Regions from separate parts of the Paenarthrobacter nicotinovorans genome, predicted to be linked through region 1. Evidence: riboswitches for the same ligand, from Rfam matches in the RefSeq annotation. Region 1 holds a riboswitch; each other region holds the start of a gene.

The links. Region 1 has a riboswitch for glycine ahead of gcvP (aminomethyl-transferring glycine dehydrogenase). Riboswitches for the same ligand answer to the same signal wherever they lie in the genome.
Region 2: linked by a shared signal. The riboswitch ahead of cycA (D-serine/D-alanine/glycine transporter) and the one ahead of gcvP (aminomethyl-transferring glycine dehydrogenase) in region 1 are both predicted to bind glycine.
Region 3: linked by a shared signal. The riboswitch ahead of gcvP (aminomethyl-transferring glycine dehydrogenase) and the one ahead of gcvP (aminomethyl-transferring glycine dehydrogenase) in region 1 are both predicted to bind glycine.

The regions. Positions count from the first base shown of each region.
Region 1 is NZ_CP089293.1:916,540-926,218, reverse strand. It holds gene gcvT (glycine cleavage system aminomethyltransferase GcvT) at 1-105, opposite strand, end outside; gene gcvP (aminomethyl-transferring glycine dehydrogenase) at 115-2,961, opposite strand; glycine riboswitch at 3,140-3,237, opposite strand; gene JMY29_RS04460 (TetR/AcrR family transcriptional regulator) at 3,331-3,870, opposite strand; gene JMY29_RS04455 (MFS transporter) at 3,944-5,494, shown strand; gene JMY29_RS04450 (cyclodeaminase/cyclohydrolase family protein) at 5,501-6,160, opposite strand; gene JMY29_RS04445 (amidohydrolase) at 6,263-7,495, shown strand; gene JMY29_RS04440 (hypothetical protein) at 7,582-7,797, opposite strand; gene JMY29_RS04435 (NAD(P)/FAD-dependent oxidoreductase) at 7,908-8,912, opposite strand; gene JMY29_RS04430 (helix-turn-helix domain-containing protein) at 9,015-9,617, shown strand; gene JMY29_RS04425 (helix-turn-helix domain-containing protein) at 9,614-9,679, opposite strand, start outside.
Region 2 is NZ_CP089293.1:765,202-774,880, forward strand. It holds gene JMY29_RS03745 (prolyl oligopeptidase family serine peptidase) at 1-1,268, opposite strand, end outside; gene JMY29_RS03750 (FAD/NAD(P)-binding protein) at 1,329-3,266, shown strand; glycine riboswitch at 3,342-3,440, shown strand; gene cycA (D-serine/D-alanine/glycine transporter) at 3,587-5,047, shown strand; gene JMY29_RS03760 (ExeM/NucH family extracellular endonuclease) at 5,126-9,658, opposite strand.
Region 3 is NZ_CP089293.1:4,122,084-4,131,762, forward strand. It holds gene lipA (lipoyl synthase) at 1-27, opposite strand, end outside; gene JMY29_RS19195 (L-serine ammonia-lyase) at 49-1,449, opposite strand; gene glyA (serine hydroxymethyltransferase) at 1,724-3,043, opposite strand; gene gcvH (glycine cleavage system protein GcvH) at 3,040-3,423, opposite strand; gene gcvT (glycine cleavage system aminomethyltransferase GcvT) at 3,508-4,641, opposite strand; gene gcvP (aminomethyl-transferring glycine dehydrogenase) at 4,653-7,499, opposite strand; glycine riboswitch at 7,648-7,746, opposite strand; gene JMY29_RS19220 (PucR family transcriptional regulator) at 7,821-9,314, opposite strand; gene JMY29_RS19225 (MFS transporter) at 9,484-9,679, shown strand, end outside.

The DNA of each region.
Region 1 (9,679 bases):
CAACTCGGAGGAGTACTTGAGCGGCATCTGCCAGCCACCGAAGTCGGTGAACGACGCGCCAAGTTTCTTGTGTTCTTCGTAAAGGGCTGTGTAGTTCTCAGTCATGACGAGTCCTTAGTTTTCGAAGTCTTCGATCGGTGGGCAGGAGCAGACCAGGTTGCGGTCGCCCGCGGCACCGTCAATGCGGCCAACGGGCGGGAAGTACTTGTCCTGCTTGAGGTGGTGGACCGGGAAGGCGGCCTGCTCGCGCGGGTACGCGCGGTCCCAATCAGAAGTTACGACGGCGGCAGCCGTGTGGGGCGCCCGGCGAAGCGGGGAATCCTGCACGGAGAAGTCGCCGTGGGCCACCTGGTCGATTTCCTTGCGGATGGTGATCATGGCTTCGATGAAGCGGTCAATCTCCACGAGGTCCTCGGACTCGGTGGGCTCCACCATCAAGGTACCCGCAACCGGGAAGGCCAGGGTGGGGGCGTGGAAGCCGAAGTCGATGAGACGCTTGGCCACATCCTCGGCCGTGACGCCGGTCTTCGCGGTCAGTTCACGCAGGTCCAGGATGCACTCGTGGGCCACGAGTCCGCCTTCACCCGTGTAGAGCACCGGGAAGTGCTCGTTGAGGCGCGATGCGATGTAGTTCGCAGCCAGCAGCGCGGACTTGGTGGCTTCGGTCAGGCCCTGGCCACCCATGAGCTTCACGTACGCCCAGGAGATCGGGAGGACACCGGCCGAACCGAAGCGGGATGCCGAAATCGGGACATCGTTGCCTTCGGTCCAGGATGCCGCGTCACCGGGCATGAACGGCGCCAGGTGTGCCTTGGCAGCAACCGGGCCAACGCCCGGTCCGCCGCCGCCGTGCGGGATGCAGAAGGTCTTGTGCAGGTTCAGGTGCGAGACGTCGCCGCCGAACTTGCCCGGCTGGGCCAATCCCACAAGTGCGTTGAGGTTGGCGCCGTCGATGTAAACCTGGCCGCCGGCCTCGTGGATGGCATCGCAGACTTCGCGGACGTCGGCGTCGTACACGCCGTGCGTGGACGGGTAGGTGATCATGATGGCCGAAAGGGCGTCGCGGTGGGCTTCGATCTTGGCCTTCAGGTCAACGTGGTCGATGGTGCCATCAGGAGCGGTGGCCACCACCACGACCTTCATGCCGGCCAGCACTGCCGAGGCAGCGTTCGTGCCGTGCGCGGACGCCGGGATGAGGCAGACGTTGCGCTGGTCATCGCCGTTGGACAGGTGGTAGCCGCGGATGGCCAGCAGGCCTGCGAGCTCGCCCTGGGAACCGGCGTTGGGCTGGATGGAGACTTGGTCGTAGCCGGTGATTTCGGTCAGCTGGGCTTCGAGGTCGCTGATGAGCTCACGCCAGCCCTCGGTCTGGGAATCCGGAGCGAACGGGTGGATGGAGGCGAACTCCGGCCAGGAAATGGCTTCCATCTCGGCAGTGGCGTTGAGCTTCATGGTGCAGGAACCGAGCGGGATCATGGTGCGGTCCAGCGCGAGGTCGCGGTCAGAGAGCTTGCGGATGTAGCGCAGGAGCTGGGTTTCGGAGCGGTGGGTGTTGAACACCGGGTGCTGCATGAATGCGCTGGTGCGCTCAACGGAAGCCTCCAGGGCAAAGTCCTCGGCGGCATCGGTGACCGAAGCGCCAAAGACATCGAGCAGGCGGCCGACGATGTCGGACGTAGTCGTCTCATCAACGGAGATGCCAACAGTGTCGGCATCGATGCCGCGCAGGTTGATGCCCTTGGCCTCGGCGGCGGCGACGATCTCTGCTGCCTTGCCCGGGACGCGGACCGTGAGGGTGTCGAAGAACGAACCGTGGAGGACCTCGACGCCGGCAGCCTTCAGGGACGCTGCGAGCGTGCGGGCGTGGCTGTGGGCGGTCTCGGCGATCGCTTTCAGGCCTTCGGGGCCGTGGTAGACGGCGTACATCGAAGCGACGATGGCCAGCAGCGCCTGCGCGGTGCAGATGTTGGACGTGGCCTTCTCGCGGCGGATGTGCTGTTCGCGGGTCTGCAGGGCCAGACGGTAGGCGGGGACACCGGCGTCGTCCTTGGAAACGCCCACCAGACGGCCCGGCATGGAACGCTCGAGACCCTTCTGGACGGCCATGTAGGCCGCGTGCGGGCCGCCGAAGAAGAGCGGGACACCCAGGCGCTGGGCGGAACCCACGGCGATGTCAGCGCCCTGCTCACCCGGAGGGGTGATGAGCGTCAGGGAAAGGAGGTCGGCGGCAACGGTGACCAGTGCGCCGCGTTCCTTGGCCTCGGCAATGACGGCGGAGTGGTCGAAGACGCGGCCGGAAACACCGGGCTGCTGGAGGACGACGCCGTTGATGGCACCTTCCGGAAGGCCGGCTGAAAGATCGGCAACCTCAACCTCGAAGCCGAGGGCTTCAGCACGGCCCTTGACGATGGCGATGGTCTGCGGGAGGCAGTCTGCGTCGAGCACAGTCTTGCCGTCCTGCACGGCCTTGTTCTTGTTGGCGCGGCGCATCATGAGGACGGCCTCGGCCACGGCGGTTGCTTCGTCAAGCAGCGAGGCGTTGGCGATAGGCAGGCCAACGAGGTCCTGGACCATGGTCTGGAAATTCAGGAGTGCTTCAAGGCGGCCCTGCGAAATTTCAGGCTGGTACGGGGTGTAAGCGGTGTACCAGGCCGGGGACTCAAGGATGTTGCGGCGGATGACCGGCGGCGTGATGGTGTCGTAGTAGCCCTGGCCGATCATCTGGACCGCGGTCTTGTTCTTGGAGGCGAGCTTGCGCAGCTCGGCCAGGACCTCGACTTCGCTCAGCGCGTTCTGCAAGGTGAGGGCGACGTCCTGGCGGATGTCGTTCGGAACGGCAGTGTCGACCAGCGAGTCAACAGAGTCGTAGCCAACGGACTTGAGCATGGTCTCAATGTCGGCCTGGCGGCGGGCGCCGATATGCCGATCGACGAAGGTGGTGGAGGCAGAACTAACCGTCACGAAGGAACTCCAATACTTGGGCGGCGTTTGGGTACGCCACAGCGGCTCGGGTTCCTCCCCGCTCTGTATTGGACCTGAGAGTTTCCGCGTGTTGTCCGCACAACGAATCGCTTGCACCGTCGGTGAGCACAGCATCCCACGTCAATGGCGTGGAGTGCCTGCTGCTTTCCAGAGTTGCCTCGCCGCGGCGGTGCGTGGGCCTGAGAGATTCCTGGGGAGGGTTTGCTCCTACGGCGCCTGCATCACGTGCCTGCAGGACTCTCCCGCCGCAGATCAAAGGCATGTTCAGTTGTCTGTGGGCGCCACGCTGGGCACGCCACAAGGCTTAATTGTCCTACGTGCAAGGCCCTGCGGCAAATGGATGAGCAGTCACTTCCGCAGGCGGTCCAGGACCCCCAGCAGGATTTCGACGTCGGCCTCCCGACCGGCGATGCCGGCCCCCTGCCCGCCCTCGAACATCGCGTTGAAATAAAGGCCGTCGCCCATGTAGCTGACGGCCTTGGCGATCTCCGGTCCTACGTCTTCGGCCAGGACATCAAGCCACTGCTGCTGGATTCCTGCGAAGCGCCGCCGCGTTTCCTCATGGGCTACTTCAGCGAGCCTGGTGGCGGCAACGAAGGCCCTGTCCATGGGGGTGTCGGCCCAGAGGGAGGACCGGATGAAGTAGGCGGCCGAACCGTCCGGCGCGGCCTTCATCTGCTCAATGTCCTCCTGCGCCAACTCGTCCAGGCGTTCCAGCAAGGCGCTGATCAGGGCTTCCTTGTTGGGGAAGTGATACAGCAGCCCGCCCTTGGAGACACCGGCCCTCTTGGCGACGGCATCCAGGGTAGCGGCCCGCTCCCCTACCTCGATCAGGAGGGATTCGTAGGCATCCAGGACGGCGTCCCGGGCAACTGGTTTTCGTGGCATGTGTACATCATTCCCTAAAGAATTGCGGGGGTTGAATTTGTAACTATACCGTCTGGACGGTACAGTAAAAGGCATGTTCTCGCCGTCCTCAACCCAAGCACCCCGTTCCGCCGCCCCCTTGACGGGCCCGGCTGCACCGTGGCGCGACTGGACGGCCTTGGCACTGCTGATGTTCCCGGTGCTGCTGGTGGCCGTCGATAACACCGCGCTCACTTTTGCCCTGCCGGAAATCGCCCGCTCCCTGGACGTGGGCGGCATACAGCTCCTGTGGATCGTTGACGCCTACCCGCTGGTGCTCGCTGCGCTCCTGGTCTCCATGGGCAACCTTGGTGACCGGATCGGACGACGCCGGTTGCTTCTGATCGGCAGCACAGGCTTCGCGGCGGTTTCGGCTGCTACGGCATTCGCTCCGTCCGCGGAGTGGCTTATTGCCGGACGCGCTGCACTCGGCGTCTTCGGCGCCATGCTGATGCCATCCACGTTGTCCTTGATAAGGAACATCTTTACCGACCCCAACCGCCGTCGGCTCGCGATCGCTGTATGGGCTGCCGGATTCTCCGGCGGCGCAGCCCTTGGTCCCATCTTCGGCGGCTGGCTGGTGGAGCACTTCTGGTGGGGCGCCGTCTTCCTGGTAGCAGCATTCCTGCTTCTGCCACTCCTTGCCTTTGGCCGGGTACTCATTCCCGAGTCCAAGGACGCCAACCCCGGCCGGGTGGATGTGTCCAGCATTGTCCTGTCCGTGGTCACCATGGCGCCCTTCGTTTACGGCATCAAGGAATTCGCGGTCCACGGCTTCGGTGCGTCAGCTGCTGCTTTCATGGGCTTTGGCCTGGTGATGGGCATTCTGTTCGTCCGCCGCCAGCAAAGGATCGAAAGCCCCATGCTGGATGTTTCCCTGTTCAAGAACAAGGTCTTTAGCACGGCCATCGTGGCCAACGTGCTATCCCTGTTTTCCATGACGGGGTTCATCTACTTCTTTGCCCAGCACCTGCAGCTGGTCGAAGGGCAGTCCCCCATGGAAGCCGGCATCGCCATGATCCCGGCCCTCCTGGCCACCGTCATCGCCGGCCTGCTCGTAGTACCGCTGGTCAAGAAAGTACGGCCCGGCTTCGTGGTGGCCGGCGGACTGACACTGAGCGCCATAGGCTACCTGGTGGCCGTCGTGGGTGACCACGGCAGCGGACCGGTGTTCCTCCTGTCAGCCCTGACGGTCCTGGCCGTCGGCGTGGGTGCAGCGGAGACCATCTCCAACGACCTCATCCTGGCGTCCGTGCCGGCAGACAAATCAGGGGCGGCCTCGGCCATCTCCGAGACCGGTTACGAACTCGGTTCCCTCCTGGGAACAGCCGTGCTCGGTTCAATCCTCACCGCGTCCTACCAGCACAACCTCGTCATTCCCGACGGTGTGCCCACAGAGGCGGCGAGGAAGTCCGGGGAGACTCTGGCAGGTGCGGTTGACGCGGCATCCGGGCTCCCCGCCCAGTTGTCGGAGGCACTGACCACCGCCGCCCGGATAGCCTTCAACTCCGGCGTCCACATCACCGCGGCGATTGGGCTGGTACTGATGGCAGGAGCAGCAGTGATGGCCGCCGTCGTACTGCGCAAGGTTCCCAGAGCGCAATAAGGGAAGCTACACCGCTTCCGTGGGTGCCGCCTTCGTGTCGACGCCGGCAGTCAGTTGGTCGATTCGCTCCAGGGCGTCGCTGAGCCGGCCGACCGTTGTCCACAGCCCAGGCTGCTGATCCCTGACCTCCTCGAGGGAAGTCCCCGCGGAGGTCAGGGAAGCGAGGTCGAAGCTCACGTTGGTCCTCGCCCCCGCTATGGCGGCCCGCAGCGCACCGAAACCCACCACGACGTCGGCGACGAGGGCCGGGTTCCCGTGGGAAGCGAGCCAGCCGAGATCTTCAATGGCGTCGATTGCCCGTTCACCCAGGACGGCGGAGGCCTTGGCTGCGTCCACGGAGGCTTGGTGGATGGCTTCTTCGCGTTCCGGTCCGGGGTCGAGGCGGAAAGCAGCCCCGAAGGCGTTGGAGGCAGATGCGTCCTCGTCCGCGAGCCGGAGAGCCGCTTCCCTGAGCTCACGGGCCCTGGCATGGATAGCGGAAAGCTCGTCACGCTGCTGCCCCTCGGCTTCCGTGTACCCGGCCACCATTGACGTCAAGGCAGCCGCAATGGATAGCATCACCCCGGTGCCGGCGCCGCCCCCGGGCGAGCCGCTCGACTCTGCCAGGGCTGCGGTCCAGTCCTCAACCGTGGAGTGCTGCGTGGTGGCGGGTTCGGAATTCGTCATGCCATCAAGTGTGCCGTGACAGCCAGGTTCGCACACACAGGGTTCGCACAAAGCGGATGGATACACTGGCCAGACCGAAGGCGTCGAACGAAGGGTAAACCCATGACCATTGACCTCGAAGAGCTTTACAAAGACCTGCACGCCAACCCGGAGCTGTCCTTCCAAGAGACCAGGACCGCCGGGATCGCAGCCGGGCACCTGGAGAATCTTGGCTTCACCGTCCACCGCAACATCGGCAAGACCGGCGTGGTGGGCACCCTTGAGAACGGAGCCGGGCCGGTCGTCATGCTCCGGGCCGACATGGACGCCCTCCCGGTCAAGGAGTCAACGGGACTGGACTACGCAAGTACTGCCATGGGTGTCGACCCTGACGGAAACGATGTTCCGGTCATGCATGCGTGCGGACACGATGTCCATGTCAGCTGCCTCGTGGGAGCAGCAGAAGCGTTGGCCGGACAACGTGACCGGTGGCAAGGCACACTGATCGTCGTGTTCCAGCCCGCCGAGGAATGGGGTGGCGGTGCGCAGGCGATGGTTGGCGACGGCCTCTATGACGTCGTGCCGAAGCCCGATGTAGTGCTCGGACAGCATGTGGCCCCCTTCCCCGCCGGATGGTTCGGCATCCGGGCCGGCGTCACCATGGCCTCCGCAGACTCCCTCAACATCACCTTGCACGGCCGCGGCGGGCACGGATCGCGCCCGGAAACCACCATTGATCCGGTGGTGATGGCCGCCGCTGCCACCATCCGCCTGCAGGGCATCGTGTCGCGTGAACTCGCCGCCAGCGACTCCGCCGTGGTCACCGTAGGGCAGATCCACTCCGGTACCAAGAACAACATCATCCCCGAGACGGCAACCCTCGGCCTCAGTGTCCGCACCTTCAGCGATTCCACCAGGGACAAAATCCTCGCTTCGATTGAGCGCATTGTGCACGGGGAATCAGCGGCATCCGGCGCCCCCAAGGACCCGGAGATCCATTTCGAAGAGCACTTCCCGCTGACAGTTAACGACGAGTCGGCAGCAGGCAGGATTACAGCAGCCTTCAAGGCCAGGTTCGGCGAGGCACAGGTCATTGATCCCGGGCCCGTATCCGGCAGCGAAGACGTAGGAGCCTTGGCAAAGGGCGCCGACGCACCGTTGGTGTTTTGGTTCCTCGGCGGCGCCGACCCTGCCCTGTTCCGCGAATGGGCGACGACGGGGCGCCTCCCCGAAGATATTCCCTCGAACCACTCACCCTACTTCGCGCCCCTGATCCAGCCCACGCTGGCCAAGGGAACGGAAGCATTGGTCACAGCCGCTCTGGAGTACCTCGGTTCAACAGGCGGAAACAACTAGCCTGCGCGTGGACGGGCACACGGGAAAGGCGCCGGCAGACCGGCGCCTTTTTCGTGATCTTCTACTCGTTCCAGTCCAGGCGGGGCCTAGACCTTCTCGTGGATGCGGTCAACCTTCGGTTCGTAAACCACAGGTTCCCTGCGACGGCGTGCCAGGAAAGTCCAGAGTGTCCCTTCCGATGCCTGGCGGGTCTCCGCCGGGGCAACCGGTTCCTTCCTGGCCTCTTCAGTTGTGGTCTCGGGCTTGCGCGCGGAGTCCTTCTTCGTGCGCCGCTCGAAGTCGTCATAGTACGCGTAGCACATACAACCTCCCTTAGTGGCGTTCTTTAATAGTCCTCGCACTCCAGCCGCACGTCGACCACTTTTTTGCAGTCGACCACTTTTCTGCAGGGTTTCCGTTCAGCTTGTGGTGGTCACCGGGCGAGGCTGGACAGCCGCGCAACGTCCACCGCCAACCTGGTTTCCTCCGCCACCAAGTGGGCGTTGATGGCGGCCCCGGCCATGACGCCCGAAGCGGCCGACGCCATGACCTGTCCCATCAGGTCCGCGACATTGCCCGCAGCCCAGACGCCGGGCACCGCGGTGGCCCCTCCCATGGGATTCACTTCCACGTGGTGCCCTACTCCCATGGGGTGTTCCACCACCGGGACGCCAAGCGACTCCAGCACTGCGGACCTTGCCTCCAGCCTGGTTGCCGTCACTACGGCCTCCAGCGGGATGACTGTTCCCGAGGCCAGGACGACGCCCCTCAACGCATCATCCTGGATGGCGAGTGACTCCACCTTGCCTTCCACCACGCTGATCGAGCGTGCAGCCAGCTGCTCCCACTCTGCGTCCGTCGGCTCCACCACGTCATTAAGGAACAGCGTGATGTTCGGGCTCCACTGCCTGAAGAGCATCGTCTGGTGCAACGCCATGGGAACAGAGCCCAGTATGCCGATCGCTTTGTTCCGGACCTCCCAGCCGTGGCAGTAGGGGCAATGCAGGACATCACGACCCCACCGCTCCCGGATGCCGTCGATGTCGGGCAGAACATCGGTCAGCCCCGTGGTCACAAGGATCCGGCGGGCCTTCACCGTCCGCCCATCGGCCAGTTCAACATCAAAGGAGAGCTCCGCGCCTTCCTCGGCCCCCGCCGTCGAGCGCGCTGCGACGGCGACGCCCGCGACGAAGTCCACCCCGTAGCCGCGTGCTTCTTCCCGCCCCATATCCAACAATTCCCTGGGATCAATGCCGTCCCTGGACAGGAAACCATGGACCCCGGCAGCCGGCGCGTTCCGCGGCTCGCCGGCGTCGATCACCAGGACGGACCGGAGGGCCCTGCCAAGCGTCACTGCGGCACTTAACCCAGCTGCGCCACCTCCGATCACCACAACCTGGTACTCGTCCGCGGTTTCCGTCTTCGTATCTCTGCTCACTGTGCCTCCGTCGACTCGTTGCGGCCTTCCGCCGCTCCTACCATCCTTGGTCGATGTCGACAGAAGCGGCAAGAAAAATTGCCACTATGGCAAACTGGGGACATGGCAAAGGATTTCAGCGCAATGCTCGACGCCGTCGGCCCGCGCCTGCGCGCGATGCGGACCCAACGGAACCTGACGCTGGCAGAGGCATCGGAAGGCACGGGGATCTCGGTGAGCACGCTGTCCCGCCTGGAGTCGGGCCAGCGCAAACCCACCCTGGAACTGTTGCTGCCGATTGCACGGCTTCACCAAGTACCTCTTGAGGAGTTGATCGACGCCCCGGAAACGGGCGACCCCCGCATCCATCTCAAGCCACACGTCCATCATTGGGGCACCGCGCTGCCCCTCACTCGCCGCCCCGGCGGAATCCAGGCCTTCAAGATGGTGCTGAAAGCCGGAACGGGCAAGGAAATTCCAGACCCGCAATCCCACGACGGCTACGACTGGATGTACATCCTCAATGGGAAACTGCGGCTGGTCCTGGGCGGGAACGACTTCATCCTTAAACCCGGGGAAGTGGCGGAATTCGACACCCGCACCCCACACTGGTTCGCCAGCGCTACCTCTGAACCGGTGGAACTGCTCACCCTGTTCGGCCAGCAAGGCGAGCGCCTGCACGTCCGGGCACGGCCCAAGCGACAGGACCAGCAGGCGGAAATCTAGGAAGCCAGGAACTCCCGGGCATTGCGGCGCGACACGGCGGGGTCCGCTCCGGCGTCGGGCTG
Region 2 (9,679 bases), 150 kb from region 1:
AACCAGAAGTCGTTCCCGGCTCCGGAGTCGGAGACGTCCTCATCATCCACGGCGTAGGCATTGACGTCGTGCAGGGGAGGGCAGGCGTCCAGGACGGTGGAGGCCCACGAGCCCGAGGCGTCAACAGCCGACGGATCCAGGACCCTGATCTCGGAGGAGACGTCCCGGAGGAGGTTCAGCAGCAGGTAATCCTTGGTCCAGCTCCAGGACTGCAATGACGTGTGGGCATCAGGGGTGAACAGGACCAGCAGCTCGGCCGGGCCAGCCAGGTAGCTTTCGAAATCTGCGGCCAGCAGGGAGCCGGCCGGGTACGTGACCCCCGCTGCTTCCCAGTCGCCCTGGGGGCGGAAAAGCAGCCAATCGCGGTGGACGCTGATGTTGACATCGGTGGGCACGTCAATGGCCACCCACGAGTCGTCGCGCAGCAGCCACGTACTGCGGTTGTAGAAGTCGATGTAGTCAACGGCGAAGGTCCGCTCGAAACCGGGCGTGGAATCGTGCGCCACCATGGCCAGCATGTGGTTCTCCGGAATTTCGAACAGGCGCTCAGCGTCCGCGAGCGACTGCCCGCGGCGAAGCTTGACGCCGGTCCGTGCATAGGAGGACGACGTGGCGGGCAAGCCTTCAGCTGTGCTGGACACGAGAAGGGTGTCGGCATCCAACCAGCTGATGTTGCCTTTGGCTGTGGGAATGTCGAAGCCACCTGCTGCCGGGTCCACGAAGGTTCGCGTTTCGACGTCGAACTCGCGGTGGCGGTCGGCGTCGCCCCCGTCGGGGGAGAGCGAAACCATGGCAAAGCGGTACTCTGCGCCGTCCGAAGGACGGAGGAAACCGGCGCCGTGGAACACCCACTCAACACCTTCAGCAGCGGCAAGGGCATCGACGTCGAGCAGTACATCCCACTCGGGATCCTCGGTGAGGTAGCTCTCCCAGGTGGTGCGGCGCCAAAGGCCCTTGGGGTGCTCCTGGTCCTTCCAGAAGTTGTAGTAGAAATCGCCGCGTTTGTTGACCATGGCGATCCGGTCCGTGGAGTCCAGGACTTCCAGGATGCCGGACTCGACCGCCGCGTAATCGGCGTCTTCGAGCAGCTCTTCGGTGCGGGCGTTCTGTTCCCTGACCCAGGCCAACTGCTCTTCGCCGTGGATGTCCTCAAGCCAGGCGTTTTCATCCGTGGGCTCAGGTGCGGACTCCGCCGCGTGGCGCGGTCCGGAGGCCGGCGCGGTGTCATTCCCGGAAAGTGGCGACGGATCAGCTTCTGTGGTGGTCATCGCCCCATCCAAGCAACACACTTCGACGGTAAGCAAGTCACGCAGAAGTTAGGCTGGAGCGTGGCTAAATCCCAAATCAACCGTGTTGCCCTTGTGGGGGCGGGCCCTCGGGGCACCAGTGTCCTCGAACGGTTGCTCGCGAATTGGGCTGCGAAGAGAGCTGGAGGCGCCACCCTGCAGATCCATGTGGTGGATCCGTACCCCGCCGGCTCCGGACACGTGTGGCAGCCGGAACAGTCGCGCCTCTACCTGATGAACACCCAGTCGTTCTATCCCACCCTCATCCCCGAGGATTCCGGATTGGCGGCACCGTTGGCGGGTGGTTCCTTCGACCAGTGGCGCGAGGCCCGGCGTCGCGACGGTGCCGGGCTGAACGACGCCGAAAAGGCAGAGCTGGCCACGCTCGAGTCCCACGATTTCCCCAGCCGTGCGCTGTACGGGCGGTACCTGCGCCAAACCCTGGCCGGGTTGCTGGAGCGGAAGCCCGAGGGCGTGGAAGTCACCTTCCATGAAACGCTCGCCGTTGCGGCGCGGCCCGTGGACGGGATGTTCGACGTCGAACTGGTCGACGGCGGCACGCTCACCGTCGATTCGGTGGTGCTGGCTCTGGGTCACATCGAATCACGGCTGAATCCGGAGCAGAAATCATTCAAGCGCGCAGCTGACGAGTTGGGCCTGCTGTACTTCCCGCCGGCACCGCCCGCCGACGTTGACTGGCAGGTTGTGCCGGACAATGAGCCGGTTCTTGTCCGCGGCATGGGCTTGAACTTCTTTGATGTGATGGGTCAGCTGACCGAAGGCCGCGGCGGCAAGTTCCTTGAAGCCGGAGCGCCCGGTGCCGGGGTGTTGGAGTACCGGGCCTCGGGCCGGGAGCCCAGGATCATCGCCGCGTCACGCAGGGGAACGCCGTACCGGGCCAAAGCCGGTTTGGAGGGCTATTACCCGCGCAGCATCACCATGCGCTACCTGACCGAGGACGCAGTGGACCGGTTCCGGGCCGCAGGCATCCAGCCCGGCTTCGACCATGACCTGTGGCCCTTGCTGCACCGGGACGCGCTGTGGGCCTATTATTCGACGCTGGCCCGGTCCCAGCCGGCCGCGATCAAGGACCCGGCGCAGTTCCTGGCCGACCTCGAAGACGCGCTCCAACCGCATGCCCACACCACGGCAAACTGGGAAAGCGACGTGGAGGTCCTGGTTGAAAAGCATGTGGTGGCATCACGGCGTTTGAACCTGCGCGGGCTCGCGGCGCCGTTGGCGGGCCGGACGTTCGCGTCACGGCGTGACCTGGATGCTGCGATCACCGCGTACCTGGACGACGACGCGCGGCGTTCGGCGCTGGGCGAATCGGACCCCGTGAAGATGGCCATCGGCGCGCTCCACACCGGCCGTGCCATCCTCAAGACCGTTGTAGCCGACGGCGGCATCACCGACGAGTCCTGGCTGGCAGGGCTGCGCGGCTGGTTCGAGTCGTTTGTCGAAGGGTTGGCCAGCGGACCTCCTGCGCTGCGTTCGGAGCAGCTGGCCGCCTTGGCGCGTGCCGGCGTCGTGAGTTTTGTGGGACCGGACCCCAAGTTCAGCGTCGATCGTGGCGCAAAAGTGTTCCGGGCGGCGTCACCCTGGGTCCACGAGGGGCCCGCTGAAGCACGCACCCTGATCGAAGCGATGTCACCCGCCAACAGGGTGGGCATCAACATTTCTCCGCTGCTCGAGCAGCTCATGGCCGACGGCCTGGTGCGGACCAAGATCATGATGAGTGTGGAGGGGACGCCCATGCAAACCACCGGCCTGGACGTTGAGCCGCACCCTTACCGTCCCCTTGCCGCCAACGGATCCATCACGGAAAACATGTACGTTCTGGGCTTGCAGTTGTCCGCGTCGCAGTGGGGCAATGCCATTGCCGCCGAAGCCCGTCCCCGCTCCGGGCGGGCCTATGCCAGCGGCCAGCGGACCTTGCGGGACGCTGACGAGATCGCCCGCAGCATCCTGGGCCTCTAGCCGTCACAGGCTTGCGTTGCCTGCCAGCCTTCGTTACTGTGTGAGCTGCATCACCCGCAAGGGTGTGCGCGCTTTTGATCTGCGGCGGGAGAGTCCTGCCGGTACATCCCGTCAGGCGCCGTAGGAGCAAACCCTCCCCAGGAATCTCTCAGGCCCATGTACCGCCGCGGCGAGGCAACTCTGGAAAGCAGTCCGGCCATACCGGACTCACCGAAGGTGCAAGCAGGCCCATGCCCGCGGAAACTCTCAGGTCCACGTACAGAGCGGGGAGGAACCCGAATCAATGCGGCACCTTGTGCCGCCTGAACGACGGAGTTCCTTTGACGATTCATCCTTCCGCGAGTGCCGGTTCACCCCATCTCGAACGCCAGCTCAGCAACCGCCACATCCAGCTCATAGCCATCGGTGGAGCGATTGGCACCGGCCTTTTCATGGGCTCGGGAAAGACCATTTCCGCAGCCGGCCCATCCGTCATTTTTGTGTACATGATCATCGGCTTCATGCTGTTCTTCGTCATGCGTGCCATGGGCGAACTGCTCCTCAGCAACCTGAACTACAAGTCCTTCAGCGATTTCGCCGCTGACCTCCTGGGCCCTTGGGCCGGGTTCTTCACCGGCTGGACCTACTGGTTCTGCTGGGTCATTACCGGGATCGCCGACGTGATCGCCATCGCCGGCTACTCCAAGGAATTGTGGCCTTCCCTGCCCTTGTGGGTTCCGGGACTCATCACCATCGGCATTCTCCTGCTCCTGAACCTGGCCACCGTGAAGGCCTTCGGTGAGACGGAGTTCTGGTTCGCGCTCATCAAGATCGTGGCCATCGCTGCGCTCATCATTGTTGGCCTGTTCATGATCTTCAGCGGCTTCGAGTCCGACGCCGGTCCGGCCGGTTTCTCCAACCTGTGGAGCCATGGCGGCTTCTTCCCGAACGAGTTCATGGGCTTCGTGGCCGGTTTCCAGATCGCCGTGTTCGCGTTCGTGGGCATCGAACTGGTGGGCACCACCGCTGCCGAAGCCAAGGACCCGGAGAAGAACCTCCCCAAGGCCATCAACTCGATCCCCATCCGGGTTCTGCTGTTCTACGTCGGTGCCCTCATCATCCTCATGTCCGTCACACCGTGGACGCAGTTCGCCGCCGGCCACAGCCCGTTTATCGCGATGTTTTCCCTGGCAGGCCTCGGCGCAGCGGCCACCATCGTCAACCTCGTGGTGCTGACATCGGCCATGTCCTCTGCCAACTCCGGCATCTATTCCACGTCCCGCATGGTGTTTGGTCTCGCCCAGGAGGGCGACGCGCCCAAGGTGTTTGGCGCCCTCTCCGGACGCAAAGTACCCCGCAACGCCCTGTTCCTGTCCTGCGTCCTGCTGCTGTCCGGCGTCGTGCTCATGTACGCCGGCCAGGACGTTGGCAAGGCCTTCGACATGGTGACCACAGTGTCCGCGGTGTGCTTCGTGTTCGTTTGGTCGATCATCCTGGCCAGCTACCTTGCCTTCAGGAAGCGCCGGCCACACCTGCACGAGTCGTCAGCGTTCAAGATGCCCGGTGGCGTGGTGATGGTTTGGGTGGTGTTCGCGTTCTTCGCTTTCGTGCTGTGGGCCCTTACCACCCAGCCGGACACCCTGATTGCCTTGCTCGCCACCCCCGTGTGGTTTGTGATTCTGGGGGTCGCGTGGATCATCCTTCGGCGCCGGCCCGCGCATCTGGCACGCTACGCGGAGTTCCAGGCTGAATTGCAGCGGGATGCTGAGAGGACGGCCGAGCCGGAGCCGGCCACCAAGTAGGCTTCCCGAACGCAAAAGCAGGGCCCTTCACGCTGGCTGCGTGGAGGGCCCTGCTTATGTTGCTTTTGCCGGGAGTGGTCAGCCCCTCAAGCACTTCTGGTAGTCCAACCAGGCGAAGGCATACCGCAGCCAGCCCGCGATGTCGTACCACTTGGACGGCTTGGTGGGTGGGGTGCACTGGGGCGGTTGCGGTCCGCTGTCCGCCACAGTGATCAGAGCCTTCACCACCGTTCCACTTTCGACGGCGGTCAGCACCAGGGTGCCGGTACCTGCAGCTGCCGCCGCGGGAACCTTGAGGTTCACCGTTGCCGCGCCTGCCGTCACCGGCACGGAACCGAGCGCCACAGCGGCGCCCTTGCTGTCCACGAAGACGGCGTTCAGCGAGGCGTTGGCCGGGCTGCCGATCGACGTCAGGTTCAGCTTGGAAACAGCCAGGGTGATGGGCTCACCGGCCTTCACCTGGGCCGCCGTCGAGTTGGCGACGGCAACCGAACGGCGCCCGAAGTCCGGGGACACCGGGTTGTGTTCGCGCAGGTACTTGATCCACGCATCACGGTCCACCAGGCCGGTGTCCTTGGTGTTGCTGCCCTCCTTGAAGACCCGGAAGTTGTCACCGCCGGTTGCCAGGAAGCTGAAGGTGCCGATCCTGTACAGCTTGGCGGGGTCGATCACGGCGCCGTTTACCCAGATGCCGGTGATGCGGTCACCTGCAGGGCGGGCGGCGTCATAGGTGTAGTTGACGTTCTTGGACAGACCCAGCTGCTGGTACGGGCGGCTGGGAACAGTGCCGTCCGGGTTGGTCTGCCACTGCTGTTCAAGAAGTGTCTTGAACTGCGTGCCGGTCAGGGACGTAGTCCAGAGGTTGTTCACGAACGGCAACACCGCGTTGGCCTCGGCGTAGGTGATGGTGCCGTCCGGTGCGTAATAGAGCTCGTTGCGCAGGCCGCCGGGATTTACGACGCCGATCTCCGCCGAGCCCAGTTCAGGCGCCTTGAGCGTGTCCACCAGTGAGTCCGCCACCAGGTTTCCCAGCGTGGACTCGCTCGCGCGGTCGTCACGCTTGGGAGCCCCGCCGGCGGGGTCCGGGGTGAAAGCGGTGGTGATATCAGCGGTCACTGCACCCACCGGCTGGTTGCCGATCTCGGCAGCCTGGGCAAGGGCCTTGTCCACGATGGTCTTCACTGCCGCCACCCGCGGGTAGCTGGCCACGAGGCTCTCGGCGGTATCGGTCGTCCGGTCCACCACAGCGGCCTTGTAGGCGGTGACGGACTTGCTTGCGGTGTCTACCGTAAGCGTCACGCTGCCCACGTTTTCGCCGTAGTTGCCGGTCTGCACGATCGGCCGGGTCTTGCCTGTGGGCTGGCCGTTGGCGTCCAGGACCGGTGCGTCCCAGGCATACTCCTTGTGCGTGTGGCCGGTGAAGATGGCAGCGACGTCAGGAGTGGTTTCGTTGACCAGTTTGGCGAACGGTCCGCCTGCTGCGACTTCCTGTTCCAAAGTGGCGCCTTCGGGCGTGCCGGAAGCGGCGCCGTCGTGGTTCTCCACAATGATCAGGTCTGCCAGGTTCTCAGCCTTGATTTTTGCCGCCACGCGGTTGATGGCTTCCACGGGGTCCCCGAACTCAAGATCGGCAATTCCGGCCGGAGTTACCAAGGAGGGAACTTCCTGGGTGACGGTGCCGATCACGGCCACGCGCATCCCGTTCATGTCCAGTACCTTGTACTCCGGGAGGACCGGGGTGGTGGTGCCCTTCTGGTAGACGTTCGCACCCAAGTAGGCGAACTTCGCGTTGGTCCCTCCGGCGATGACTCGCTCGCGCAAGTCCTGCCAACCGCCGTCGAACTCGTGGTTGCCCACAGCGGAAGCCTGCAGCTCCAGCGCGTTGAGGACGTCGATCGTGGGCTGGTCCTTCGCCACTGACGACGCGAACAAGGAAGCGCCGATGTTGTCACCAGCGGAGATGAACGCCGTTGCGCCCGGTGCTGCAGCGGCACGGAGTTTCTCCACGGTTCCTGCGAAGAGCACGGTGTTGGTGTCGATGCGGCCGTGGAAGTCGTTGATGCCCAGGAACTGCAGGTCAACGGTGGCCGGTGCGTCGGGAGTCAGGTTCAGTCCAACCACCACGGGGTCATGGTCGCTGGCCCGGAATTCGTCCGCGGCGTAGTAGTTGGTCACGTTGTTGTTATACCTGCTGTATTCCAGCGCGACGGACTCTACGGAGTTGATGTTCCAGATGTCGGTCCCGGTGACTTTTTCCGCAGCCGCCGGGGAAGCAAGGATGTGGTCGAGCGAACCCACCATGCCACCGAACAGGTAGGAGTGTTTGCCGGTGCCGGCCTCAAGGTCGGTGTAGCCGGCGCCCGTCAGGACGTTGATGGGATCTTCCTTGGCGTAGGCGTTGAAGTCACCGATGAGGAAGACCTTGTCCGTGCCCTTGGAAGCCTGCAGGTCCTTGGAGAATGCGAGCAACGATTCGGCCTGCTTGGTGCGGGCGATATTGGAGGCACCCTGGCCCTTGTCGGTATCGTCCGGGGTGGCCGCGGAACCCTTGGACTTGAAGTGGTTCACGATTGCTATGAACTTCTTGTCGTCGGCAGCGCCCACCGGCTTGAACACCTGTGCCAGCGGTTTGCGGGCGCTTGCGAAGGCCACGGTGTCGTTGTGGATGATGGACTCGCCCACGGGCTCGGCAGCGGCCTTCTTGTAGATGAACGCGGTGCGGATCATGTCCTCATCGCTCAGCGGGGGAGCGTTGGCCGGAGTCCGCACGTAGTCCCAAACACCCGGAGTCTTGACGTTGAGCGCGTCAACCAGCTTGGACAGGGCATCGTCGCGGTTCTTGCCGAACTGTGCCGAGTTCTCGATCTCTTCAAGGGATATGACGTCCGCGCCGGACTTGGTGATGGCTGCTACGATCTTGGCCTGCTGGCGCTCGAAGTTCTCCGCGTTGGCGGCTCCGCGGGCGTTGCAGCCTTCCTTGACCGTAATCGGGTTGCCCTCGCGGTCGGTGTAGAAGACGCAGCCGCTCAGCTGGTCCCCGGTGGTGGGGAAGTAATTGAGCACGTTGAAGGACGCCAGTTTAAGGTTTCCACCAACGTTGGCCGGACCGTCGGGCCGGGTGGAGGTGAACGACGCAGGCTGGACTGAGTCCGCGTTGGCCGGGGTCAGCGCGGCCAGCGGCTGGAATTTCCAGGAGTTGTTGCCGTAGCCCAGGATCACGTCGGTGCGGAACTGTGCCGGCGATCCGACCCGCACGGGATCAGAGGTGCTCAGGTACGGCAGTTGTTGTGCCTTGGTGGTGGCGTCCTTGAGGAAGTTCGTGGACGCGCCGTCGTCGAGCTTGATGGCCCGCAGGGCGTTGTCGGCAACCACAGCGGCGTACTCCGGCGAACCGTAAGTGGCCACTGCCGTCGGCTGCACCAGTGGTGATGTGCCGGCCGCCAAGCCGACCTCGCCGTACTGGTTGAGGGAGTAGTTGTCCGTGACGGTGAACTCGCCCTGCGGAGCGACGAGCATGCCCTCCAGGCTCTCACGGGCGGCTTCATTGGCCGGCAGGGAGAACGGGGTGGACTTGACCTCGGGCGCTGCCTCACTGAGCTTCTTCAAGCCTGCGGCTTCGACCGTGATCTGGGTCTGGTTGGCGAATTCGCTCACGGCTCCGGTGAGTTCCAGGTAGTCACCCGGCTGTACCGTTGCCGCCGTCGTAGGCGAGTAGACGAACAAAGCGTCCGACGCCGTCCTGGCCGCCCCGCCGGCGTCGCCGCCGGTTCCGGGGGTCTGGACGTAGTAGCCGTTGAATCCGCCGGTTGCGTAGACGGCCGTGACCTTGCCGCGCGTCGTGACGGTGCTGCCTACGAACGGGCTTGCCGTGCCGGTGCCTTGGATCTCTGCGATGGTCTTGACGCCGGGCTGCGGACCGGGGTCCGTGGGCGGGGTTCCGCCGTTGGAACCTGTCGGGGTGATGGTGGTGCTGAGGCTGAAATCGGCGGCGTTGGAGTCGGTGTCCGCACCGTTGGTTCGATTCAGGCTCTTGACGTCTGCGTTGCCGGCAGGTGCGCTGGCTGCGGCGGTCTCGAAGGTGTTGGAGGTGCCGTAGCCAAGGAGGTCGGCAATGGCGGGGTTTCCGGTGACCGAGCCGGCAGGGAGCGGTGAGACCGCGTTGGCTTGCTTGGCCAGGACCAGGGTTCCCGTGGTGCCACTGGGATTCAGAGTGCCGGTTGCCTGCACATCGGGCGTGGGGAGGTTCGGGGCCGTGGAACTGCCGTTGTTCGTGGCTCCCTGAACCAGGTAGTAGCCCTTGGCCGGGATGCTGCCCGTCAAGGGAGTGATGCCGGTAGGTGCCGTAGTGGCGGTGGCTGATCTGTACTGCAGGGACCATCCGGCCAGGCTGACGGGAGTGTCCGAGGAGTTGTAGAGCTCCACGAACTTGTTCTTGAAGGCGGCGCCCGTACTGCCGCCGCTGAGGTACGCCTCATTGATTACCACAGGCGAAGTGCCGGTGGGTGCTGCCGGATCGTCCGCCGCGAAGGCGGGTGCCGCCGTCAGCGGGGCTGCAAGCAACCCGACTGACAGGACCGTTCCCGCAGCTGATTTCCAATATTGATGTTGCATCCGCTCTAACTTTCATTAGGG
Region 3 (9,679 bases), 1.1 Mb from region 1:
CTTACGGCCTTCAGGTGCGAGTGTCATGGGGTTCCTTTACGTTGATCTTCAGCATTCGACGACGTTGACGGCGAGGCCGCCCATCGCGGTTTCCTTGTACTTATCGGACATGTCCTTGCCCGTCTCACGCATCGTCACGATCACCTCGTCCAGGGAAACCCGGTGCGTCCCGTCCCCCCACAACGCCATCTTCGCCGCGTTGATCGCCTTCGCCGCAGCAATCGCGTTCCGCTCAATACACGGAATCTGAACCAACCCCCCGATCGGATCACACGTCAACCCCAGATTATGCTCCATCGCGATCTCCGCAGCGTTCTCCACCTGACCCGGAGAACCACCCATCACCTCAGCCAACCCCGCAGCAGCCATCGACGACGCCGAACCAACCTCCCCCTGACACCCCACCTCAGCACCCGAAATCGACGCCTGCTCCTTATACAACACACCCACCGCACCAGCAGCGAGCAAGAACTTCACCACCACATCATCCCTGTCCTGCTGACTGGCCTGATCCATGCCCGGAGCGTAATTCAACGCGTAATACAACACCGCCGGAATAATCCCCGCAGCACCATTGGTCGGCGCCGTCACCACCCGACCACCAGAAGCGTTCTCCTCATTGACCGCCAAAGCAATCAGGTTCACCCACTCCTGCCAATACTTCGGATCGTTCCGGTCCTTGTCCTCCTTCAACAACCGCTCCAACCAATCAGGAGCACGACGCCGGACCCGCAACCCGCCAGGCAACACACCCTCACGCTTCAAACTGGTTTCAACACAGGCCTCCATCACCGACCAGATATGCAAAAGACCCTCCCGGATCTCCTCCTCAGACCGCGACGCCCGCTCATTGATGAACATGATGTCCGAAATCCCCAACCCCTTGGACGCACACCTGCCCAACAACTCCGCCGCCGTCCTGAACGGCAACGGCAACTCCTTCTTCGACTCCTCCAACTCCTGCCGCGCAGCGTCCTCCTCACCCTCCCGGACAATGAACCCACCACCAACCGAAAAGAACGTCGCCTCATGCACAGTGTTTCCCTCAGCATCAGCCACGGCGAACTTCATCCCGTTCGTATGCCGCGGCAACACCGTCAACGGATGCAACACCATATCCTCCACCGCATACGGCAGGGGGACCTCACCGGCGAGGTTGAGCTTGCCTGTCTCCGCGATCGAGGCCAGCCGCTCCTCCACCTCGTCCGGCAGGATCTCCTCGGGCTCGTAACCTTCCAGGCCCAGCAAGGTAGCCGTGAAGGTGCCATGCCCCTTGCCCGTGGCAGCCAAGGAGCCATAAAGATCAACACGGAGCCCGGCCACGGCAGGAAGCAAACCGGACTCACGCAGCTCACGGGCAAACACCGCCCCGGCCCGCATCGGCCCCACCGTGTGGGAACTCGACGGACCAATGCCCACAGAGAACAGATCGAAAACACCAACAGCCATAGCCGGGATCCCTTTCAGGGAAGAGTGAAACAAGACAAAGAATGTGGGGGCCGGGCCAATCCCGAGCCAAGGCGGCCCGGCCCCCGGAGGTCCCAGTGCGGACCTCCAACCCGGTCTTTATGTGGGCGCCCGTTCCCAAGCGACCGCCCACCCGGGAGATCAATGTGCCTACGCCGTGGAGCGCCTCGTCGGAAACGGGGGTTCGCTGCGAAACATGCCGTTCGCACGGCACATTCCGCAGCGAGCCCACGAATCGGACGGCACAACCGAGTGGCTACCCGAGGTTCGCAACTCCCGGGTACAGCGGGTGCGCGGCAGCGAGTGCCTCAACGCGGTGACGCAACCCGGTAAGGTCCGCATCGGCGTCGGCAATCAGTGCCTCGGCGATGATGTCAGCGACCTCACGGAAGGCCGCTTCCCCGAAGCCGCGCGTTGCCAGCGCAGGGGTGCCGATCCGCAGGCCTGAGGTGACCATGGGCGGGCGCGGGTCGAACGGGACGGCGTTGCGGTTGACGGTGATGTCGATCGCGGCGAGACGGTCCTCGGCCTGCTGGCCATCGAGTTCGCAGTTGCGCAGATCCACCAGGACCAGGTGCACGTCTGTTCCACCGGAAACCACGGAGATTCCCCTGGCAGCGACGTCGGGCTGGACCAGGCGTTCGGCCAGGATGCGGGAACCGGCCAAGACGCGTTCCTGGCGCTCACGGAACTCCTCCGAAGCGGCAATCTTGAACGCGACAGCCTTGCCCGCGATCACGTGCTCCAGCGGTCCGCCCTGCTGGCCCGGGAACACGGCCGAGTTGATCTTCTTGGCGATGTCGGCGTCGTTGGACAGGATGATTCCGCCGCGCGGACCGGCGAGGGTCTTGTGCGTGGTGGAGGTGGTGACGTGGGCGTGCGGGACCGGCGAAGGGTGCAGGCCAGCAGCCACCAGGCCGGCGAAGTGGGCCATGTCCACCATCAGGTAGGCGCCCACGGAGTCAGCAATCCGCCGGAACTCAGCGAAGTCCAGCTGCCGCGCATACGCGGACCAGCCGGCCACGATCAGTGCCGGTTTGTGCTCCTGGGCCAGGCGCTCCACCTCAGCCATGTCCACAGTGTGGGTGTCCTCGCGAACCCCGTACGGGACCACGTTGTAGAGCTTGCCAGAGAAGTTGATCCGCATGCCGTGCGTGAGGTGGCCACCGTGGGCAAGGTTCAGGCCCATGATGGTGTCGCCCGGCTTGATCAGCGCGTGCATCACGGAAGCGTTCGCCTGTGCGCCGGAGTGCGGCTGCACGTTCGCGTACTCGGCTCCGAACAATGCCTTGATGCGGTCAATGGCCAGCTGCTCAATGACGTCGACGTGTTCGCAGCCGCCGTAGTAGCGCTTGCCCGGGTAGCCCTCGGCGTACTTGTTGGTCAGCACTGAGCCCTGCGCCTGCATGACAGCTACGGCAGTGTGGTTCTCGGATGCGATCATTTCCAGGCCGTCGCGCTGGCGGCCCAGTTCGTCGTCGATCTTCGCGGCGATCTCGGGGTCCAGCTCGGAGAGCTGCGCGTCCAACGACGCCGACACAACCTGCTCGAATTCGGTCACGGCTGCCGGGTTCACAGTTCGCCTCCGTTGGCTGCTGCGTACTCTTCGGCCGACATGAGCGGACCTTCTTCGGTGGCGGCGACCTTGAACAGCCAGCCCTGGCCGTAGGGGTCGTTGTTGATCAGCGCGGGATCTCCGACAACGGCGTCGTTGATCTCGGTCACCTCACCCGTCACAGGCGAGTACAGATCCGATACCGACTTGGTGGACTCCACCTCGCCGCAGGTCTCCCCCGCGGTCACTGTGGAACCAACCTCGGGAAGGTCCACGTACACGATGTCGCCCAGGGCGTCAGCGGCGACGGCGGAGATCCCGATCCCCACCGGCCCGTCCCCGTCAGCGGCAACCCACTCGTGCTCGGCCGAGTACTTCAGTTCAGCTACTACCTTGCTCATTCCAATTCCTTCTCTCTCTTCGAGTTTTTGTACAGTTGATGCCCTCAAAAGGGCCTCATAGGGGCGTTATGTGTACAAGAACTCTTATTTTTGGCGCTTGTAGAACGGCAGCGGCACCACTTCGAAAGGCTCCGCTTTGCCGCGCAGGTCAACGTCCACGATGGTGCCAACCGCTGAATGTTCGACGTCGACATAGGCCAACGCCACCGGGTAACCGAGCGTCGGGCTTGGCTGGCCCGAGGTCACCTCACCGATCAGGGAACCGTCCTTGAGAACGGAGTAGTGCGCACGGGCGGCACGACGGCCGGTGCCCTTGAGGCCCACGAGCTTCTGGCCGATGGTGGATCCCACACCGGCAGCCTTGATCGCGGCGAGTGCTTCCTTGCCAACAAAGTCGCTTTCCTTGGCCAGGGAAACTACCGGGCCAAGACCTGCGGCGTAGGCGTTCACGTGGCGGGAGAGTTCGTTGCCGTAGAGGGGCATTCCGGCTTCGAGGCGCAAGGAGTCGCGGGCGGCAAGGCCGGCGGGGATGAGTCCGTGGCCTTCGCCTGCTTCCAGGAGCGCTTCCCACAGACCGGGGGCATCAACGTTCGGGATGTAGATCTCGAAGCCATCTTCCCCGGTGTAACCCGTGCGGGCCAACAGCAGGTCCTGGGTGCCGCCGTCGAACGTGATGGAAACCTCCACCGCCGCGTAGTACTTCAGTTCCGTCACCAAGGAGCGCTGCTCGGCGGGTACCAGTTTCAGCAGGATCGCCTCGGCGTTTGGGCCCTGCACGGCAATCAGAGACGTCTCGGCGGAGGCGTCGTCAACCAGCACGTCGAAGCCGGCTGACCGCTCCTTCAGTGCCGCCGCAACCACCTTGGCGTTGCCCGCATTGGGGACCACCAGGAAGTTATCGTCAGCGCGACGGTACGTGATGAGGTCGTCGATGATGCCGCCGTCGGCGTTGCAAATCAGCGAGTACTTGGCCTTGCCCACCGCAATCGCGGACAGCTTGCCCGCCAGGGCGTAGTCCAGGAACGCTGCGGCGTCGGGGCCGGTGACCCAGACTTCGCCCATATGGGAGAGGTCGAACAGGCCGGCTGCGTTGCGGACCGCGTGGTGCTCGGCGAGTTCGGACTCGTACTTGAGGGGCATCTGCCAGCCGCCGAAATCCGTGAAGGAAGCGCCGGCTTTTTTGTGCTGCTCGTACAGGGCTGTGTAGTTCTCAGTCATCTCAGGAGTCCTTAGTTTTCGAAGTCCGTAAGGGGCGGGCAGGAGCACACCAGGTTGCGGTCGCCTGCGGCACCGTCAATGCGGCCTACCGGCGGGAAGTACTTGTCCTGCTTGAGGTGGTGGACCGGGAAGGCGGCCTGCTCACGCGGGTAGTCGCGGACCCAATCGGAACTGACGACGGCGGCAGCCGTGTGCGGCGCGTTGCGCAGCGGCGACTTCTCAACAGTGAAATCACCGTTGGCCACCTGCTCGATTTCGGCACGGATGGTGATCATGGCTTCGATGAAGCGGTCGATCTCGGCCAGGTCCTCGGACTCGGTGGGTTCCACCATCAAGGTTCCCGCCACAGGGAAGGCCAGCGTGGGGGCGTGGAAGCCGAAGTCGATGAGGCGCTTGGCTACGTCCTCAGCGGTGACGCCGGTCTTCGCGGTCAGCTCGCGGAGGTCCAGGATGCACTCGTGAGCCACAAGTCCGCCTTCACCTGTGTAGAGCACCGGGAAGTGCTCATCCAACCTGGAGGCAACATAGTTCGCGGCCAGCAGCGCGGACTTGGTTGCTTCGGTCAGACCCTGGCCACCCATGAGCTTCACGTACGCCCAGGAGATCGGCAGGACGCCGGCGGAACCGTAGCGGGAGGCCGAGATCGCGACGCCGCCTTCGGCAGAATCACTGTTCGCGTCGCCGGGCATGAACGGTGCCAGGTGTGCCTTGGCTGCGACCGGGCCAACGCCCGGACCGCCACCGCCGTGCGGGATGCAGAAGGTCTTGTGCAGGTTCAGGTGCGAGACATCGCCACCGAACTTGCCCGGCTGGGCCAAGCCAACCAGCGCGTTGAGGTTGGCGCCGTCAACGTACACCTGGCCACCGGCTGCGTGGACCGCATCGCAGACTTCGCGGACGTCGGCGTCGTACACACCGTGCGTGGACGGGTACGTGATCATGATGCAGGAGAGCGCGTCCTTGTTGGCCTCGATCTTGGCCTTCAGGTCGTCGTGGTCGATCGTGCCATCGGATGCCGCCGCCACGACGACAACCTTCATTCCGGCCAGCACCGCGGAGGCAGCGTTCGTGCCGTGGGCCGAGGCCGGGATGAGGCACACGTTGCGCTGCTCATCGCCGCGGGACAGGTGGTAGCCGCGGATCGCCAGGAGCCCGGCAAGCTCACCCTGGGAGCCGGCGTTCGGCTGGATGGAGACCTGGTCGTAGCCGGTGATCTCGGTGAGGTCGGCTTCCAGGTCTTCGATCAGTTCGCGCCAACCGGCCGTCTGGTGGTCCGGAGCGAACGGGTGGATCGAGGCGAACTCCGGCCAGGAAATGGCTTCCATTTCGGCAGTGGCGTTGAGCTTCATGGTGCACGAGCCCAGCGGGATCATGGTGCGGTCCAGCGCGAGGTCCCGATCGGACAGCTTGCGGATATAGCGCAACAGCTGCGTCTCTGAACGATGCGTGTTGAACACCGGGTGCTGTAGGAAATCAGAGGTGCGGACTACGGATTCGGGCAGTTCGAACCCGGAGGCGTCCCCCACCGGACCGGCACCAAAGGCGACGGCTACCGCGGAGAGGACTTCCGGCGTCGTGGTTTCATCAACCGAAACCCCAACGGTGTCGGCGTCGATGATCCGCAGGTTGATGCCGCGGGCTTCGGCGGCGGCGATGACCTTGTCCGCCTTGCCGGGGACGCGGACGGTGAGGGTGTCGAAGAAGGAATCTGAGACGAGCTCGCGGCCAGCCTTCTGCAGTGCAGTGGCAAGGACGCGGGCGTGGCCGTGGACGGTTTCGGCGATCGCCTTCAGGCCTTCAGGGCCGTGGTAGACGGCGTACATCGAAGCGACGATCGCGAGCAATGCCTGTGCCGTGCAGATGTTGGAGGTGGCCTTTTCGCGGCGGATGTGCTGCTCGCGGGTCTGCAGCGCGAGGCGGTAGGCGGGGACGCCGGCGTTGTCCTTGGAGACACCGACGATGCGGCCCGGGAGCGTCCGCTCCATGCCTTCACGCACGGCCATGTAGGCCGCGTGCGGGCCGCCGAAGAACAGCGGAACACCGAAGCGCTGCGCAGTTCCGACGGCGACGTCGGCACCTTGTTCGCCCGGGGGCGTGATGAGGGTGAGCGCCAGCAAATCCGCGGCCACGGTGACCAGTGCGCCGCGTTCCTTCGCTTCGGAAATGACGCCGGAATGGTCGAAAACCCGGCCTGAAGCACCAGGCTGCTGGAGGACGACGCCGTTGATGTCGCCGTCGGGCAGACCGGCGGAGAGGTCCGCGACCTCCACCTCGAAGCCCAGCGCCTCAGCACGGCCCTTCACGATGGCGATGGTCTGCGGAAGGAGGTCGGCGTCCAAAACAGTCTTGCCATCCTTGGCCGTCTTGTTCTTGTTGGCCCGGCGCATCAGCAACACGGCCTCGGCCACCGCGGTGGCTTCATCCAGCAGGGAAGCGTTCGCCACGGGAAGGCCGGTGAGATCCTGCACCATGGTCTGGAAGTTGAGGAGCGCTTCAAGGCGGCCCTGGGAAATTTCCGGCTGGTACGGCGTGTAGGCCGTGTACCACGCGGGAGCTTCCAGGATGTTGCGGCGGATGACCGGGGGCGTGACGGTGTCGTAGTAGCCCTGGCCGATCATCTGGACCGCGGTCTTGTTCTTGGATGCGAGCTTCCGCAGTTCGGCGAGGACCTGCACCTCGGTGAGGGCATCCTGCAGTTTCAGGGCCGTGTCCTGGCGGATGGAATCGGGGACGGCTACGTCCACCAGGCCGTCGACAGAGTCGTAGCCGATGGCCTTGAGCATGGTGTCAACGTCGGCCTGGCGCCGGGCGCCGATGTGCCGGTCCGCGAAAGCGGTGGGGGTTGATTGAACAGTCAAGAGGAACTCCATGATTCAGGCGCCCACTGAGCGCCACGATGATGTGGGTTCCTCCCCGCTCTGTATTGGACCTGAGAGATTCCGCAGGAATGGTTGCCTGCTTGCACCGTCGGTGAGCCCGGTTACCCGAACTGCTTTCCAGAGTTGCCTAACCGCGGCGGTACATGGGCCTGAGAGATTCCTGGGGAGGATTTGCTCCTACGGCGCCTGACTGGATGTACCGGCAGGACTCTCCCGCCGCAGATCAAAAGCGTTGTGTCACGCGAGTGACACGCTTCACACCATAGCGTGGGGTTTCGCAAAAGTGCAAGCAAGCGGCCCCTACCCGTGCATGGCCTCGTGGATCTGAAGGGCGAACCAGAGCTGGGCCACCGTGGAGGTTTCACCCATGTCCAGGCCCGTCAGCTCACCGATTTTCCGGATCCGGTAGATGATGGTTTGCCGGTGCGTGAACAGGGTTGCCGCCGTCTTTTGCCAGGACCGCTGCGAGTCCAAATACGTCCGCAACGTGACAATGAGATCGCCTTCCTGGCTCTGCTCGTAGTCGAAAACCGGACCCAACAACCGCCGGACCAGAGCCGTTCCCTCCTCAACCCCGGTCAGGCCCAACCAGGACGGGCCCTGGGCATAACGGGCCAAACCCAGCTTGTTGGCCCGGGCCGAACCGAGCGCCCAGAGGGATTCCTGCAACGCGCGTTGGATATTCGCAACGGCTGCCGGCGCACTTATCCCGATCGCGGCATCCACACCGGCGCAATGGACCAGAACTTCTTCTGCCGTGTCCGCCGGGACCACCACATGGAACCTGTTGTTCCGCTTCAACGACGCCGACGCAACCCCGTGCCGCCACAGTTCGATGTGGACGTTCGCCAGCCGGTCGCCGTCGTCGGCTGAGATCGAGGCGACCACGAAGCCCTGTGCCGGAACCTCGAAAGCTGCCAGCCTGCTTTCCATGTCCGCCGTGCCGAGCCTGCCGTCGAAGGCCTGGAGCAGGAACTCGCCGGCCAGGCGGTGGCGGCCTTCCAAAGATAGGACGATGCGCGAAAGCTGCAGTCCCAGCACGGTTGCGGCGTGCAGGAGCACGACGGCGTCCGGGTGCGGTTCGCTGTTGGGCAGCACCACCAAAAGCGCATTCGCGTGGGTGGGGATATCCATGGTCAGGACGTGCCTGCCCCGAACACGGTGCCACTGGAAGTTCTTCCCGGCAGGGGTCACCTGCCCCGACGACGGCGCCCAGGCATCAGCGAGGAACTCCGGGAGTGCCTTCCCATCGGGGTGCCAGGGATGGAGGCAGCGGCGATCCACGACGAACAGGTCCGCGTCCAACTCGGTCGCCAGCCGCTGTACGAGGCTCTGCCAATGGTCCTCGGAGGCACCTGCGGTGCGGAGCAGATCATAGACGCGCGCCGTCTGCCGGAGCCGACGGGACTCTTCGAGCAGCGAGGACTCCGCAACCGACCTGGCGATCGCGATGAACGGCAACGGATACGGAATGTTGACCAGGGGCAAGGGGAGCCGATCGCACGCCGCCAGGAATTCCGCGGTCAGGGTCGGCGCGTGCATCTTCTCTCCGATGGCCAGGGCGCTGGCACCGCTGTCCATCAGGGCCTCCGCGAGCGCCACTTGCCCGTCAGCGTCCGCCGGGATGGAGAGGCCGTTGGTCATCATGAGTTCGCCGCCCGTGACCCACTCCCAGAGCCGGGGCAGGTCCGAGGTGTGAGCCCACGTGATGCGGTTATCCATTCCTGCCGAGCCGGCCAGGATTGTCAGGCCCAGCTGCGGTTCGGCGACGAGTTCAGCGACGGTGATTGCCATGCCTTGGCCTCCCGGGGTGTGCCGGATGGTCGCCAGCACCGTTTAGACAAATGTATATGCAACTTAATCATTTGTAGTCGATCTACAGATAGTCGGAGTGACGCCGGTCACCCAAGAATTGAATGACTACTTCCCCGCTCCCCAAGAGCACTCACGAGAGAGGGTTGCAATGAGCGCAACAAGCAACCTCATTGACGATGCCCCACTGACCGCGTTCCACAAAAAGCTGACGTTCTTCGCCTCCGGCGGTCCGTTCATCGATGGCTACGCGTTGTCGATCATCGGCATCGCCCTGATCACAATGACCCCCGGACTGCAGCTGAGTACCGGGGAAATTGGACTGATCGGTGCCGCCAGCCTGGTAG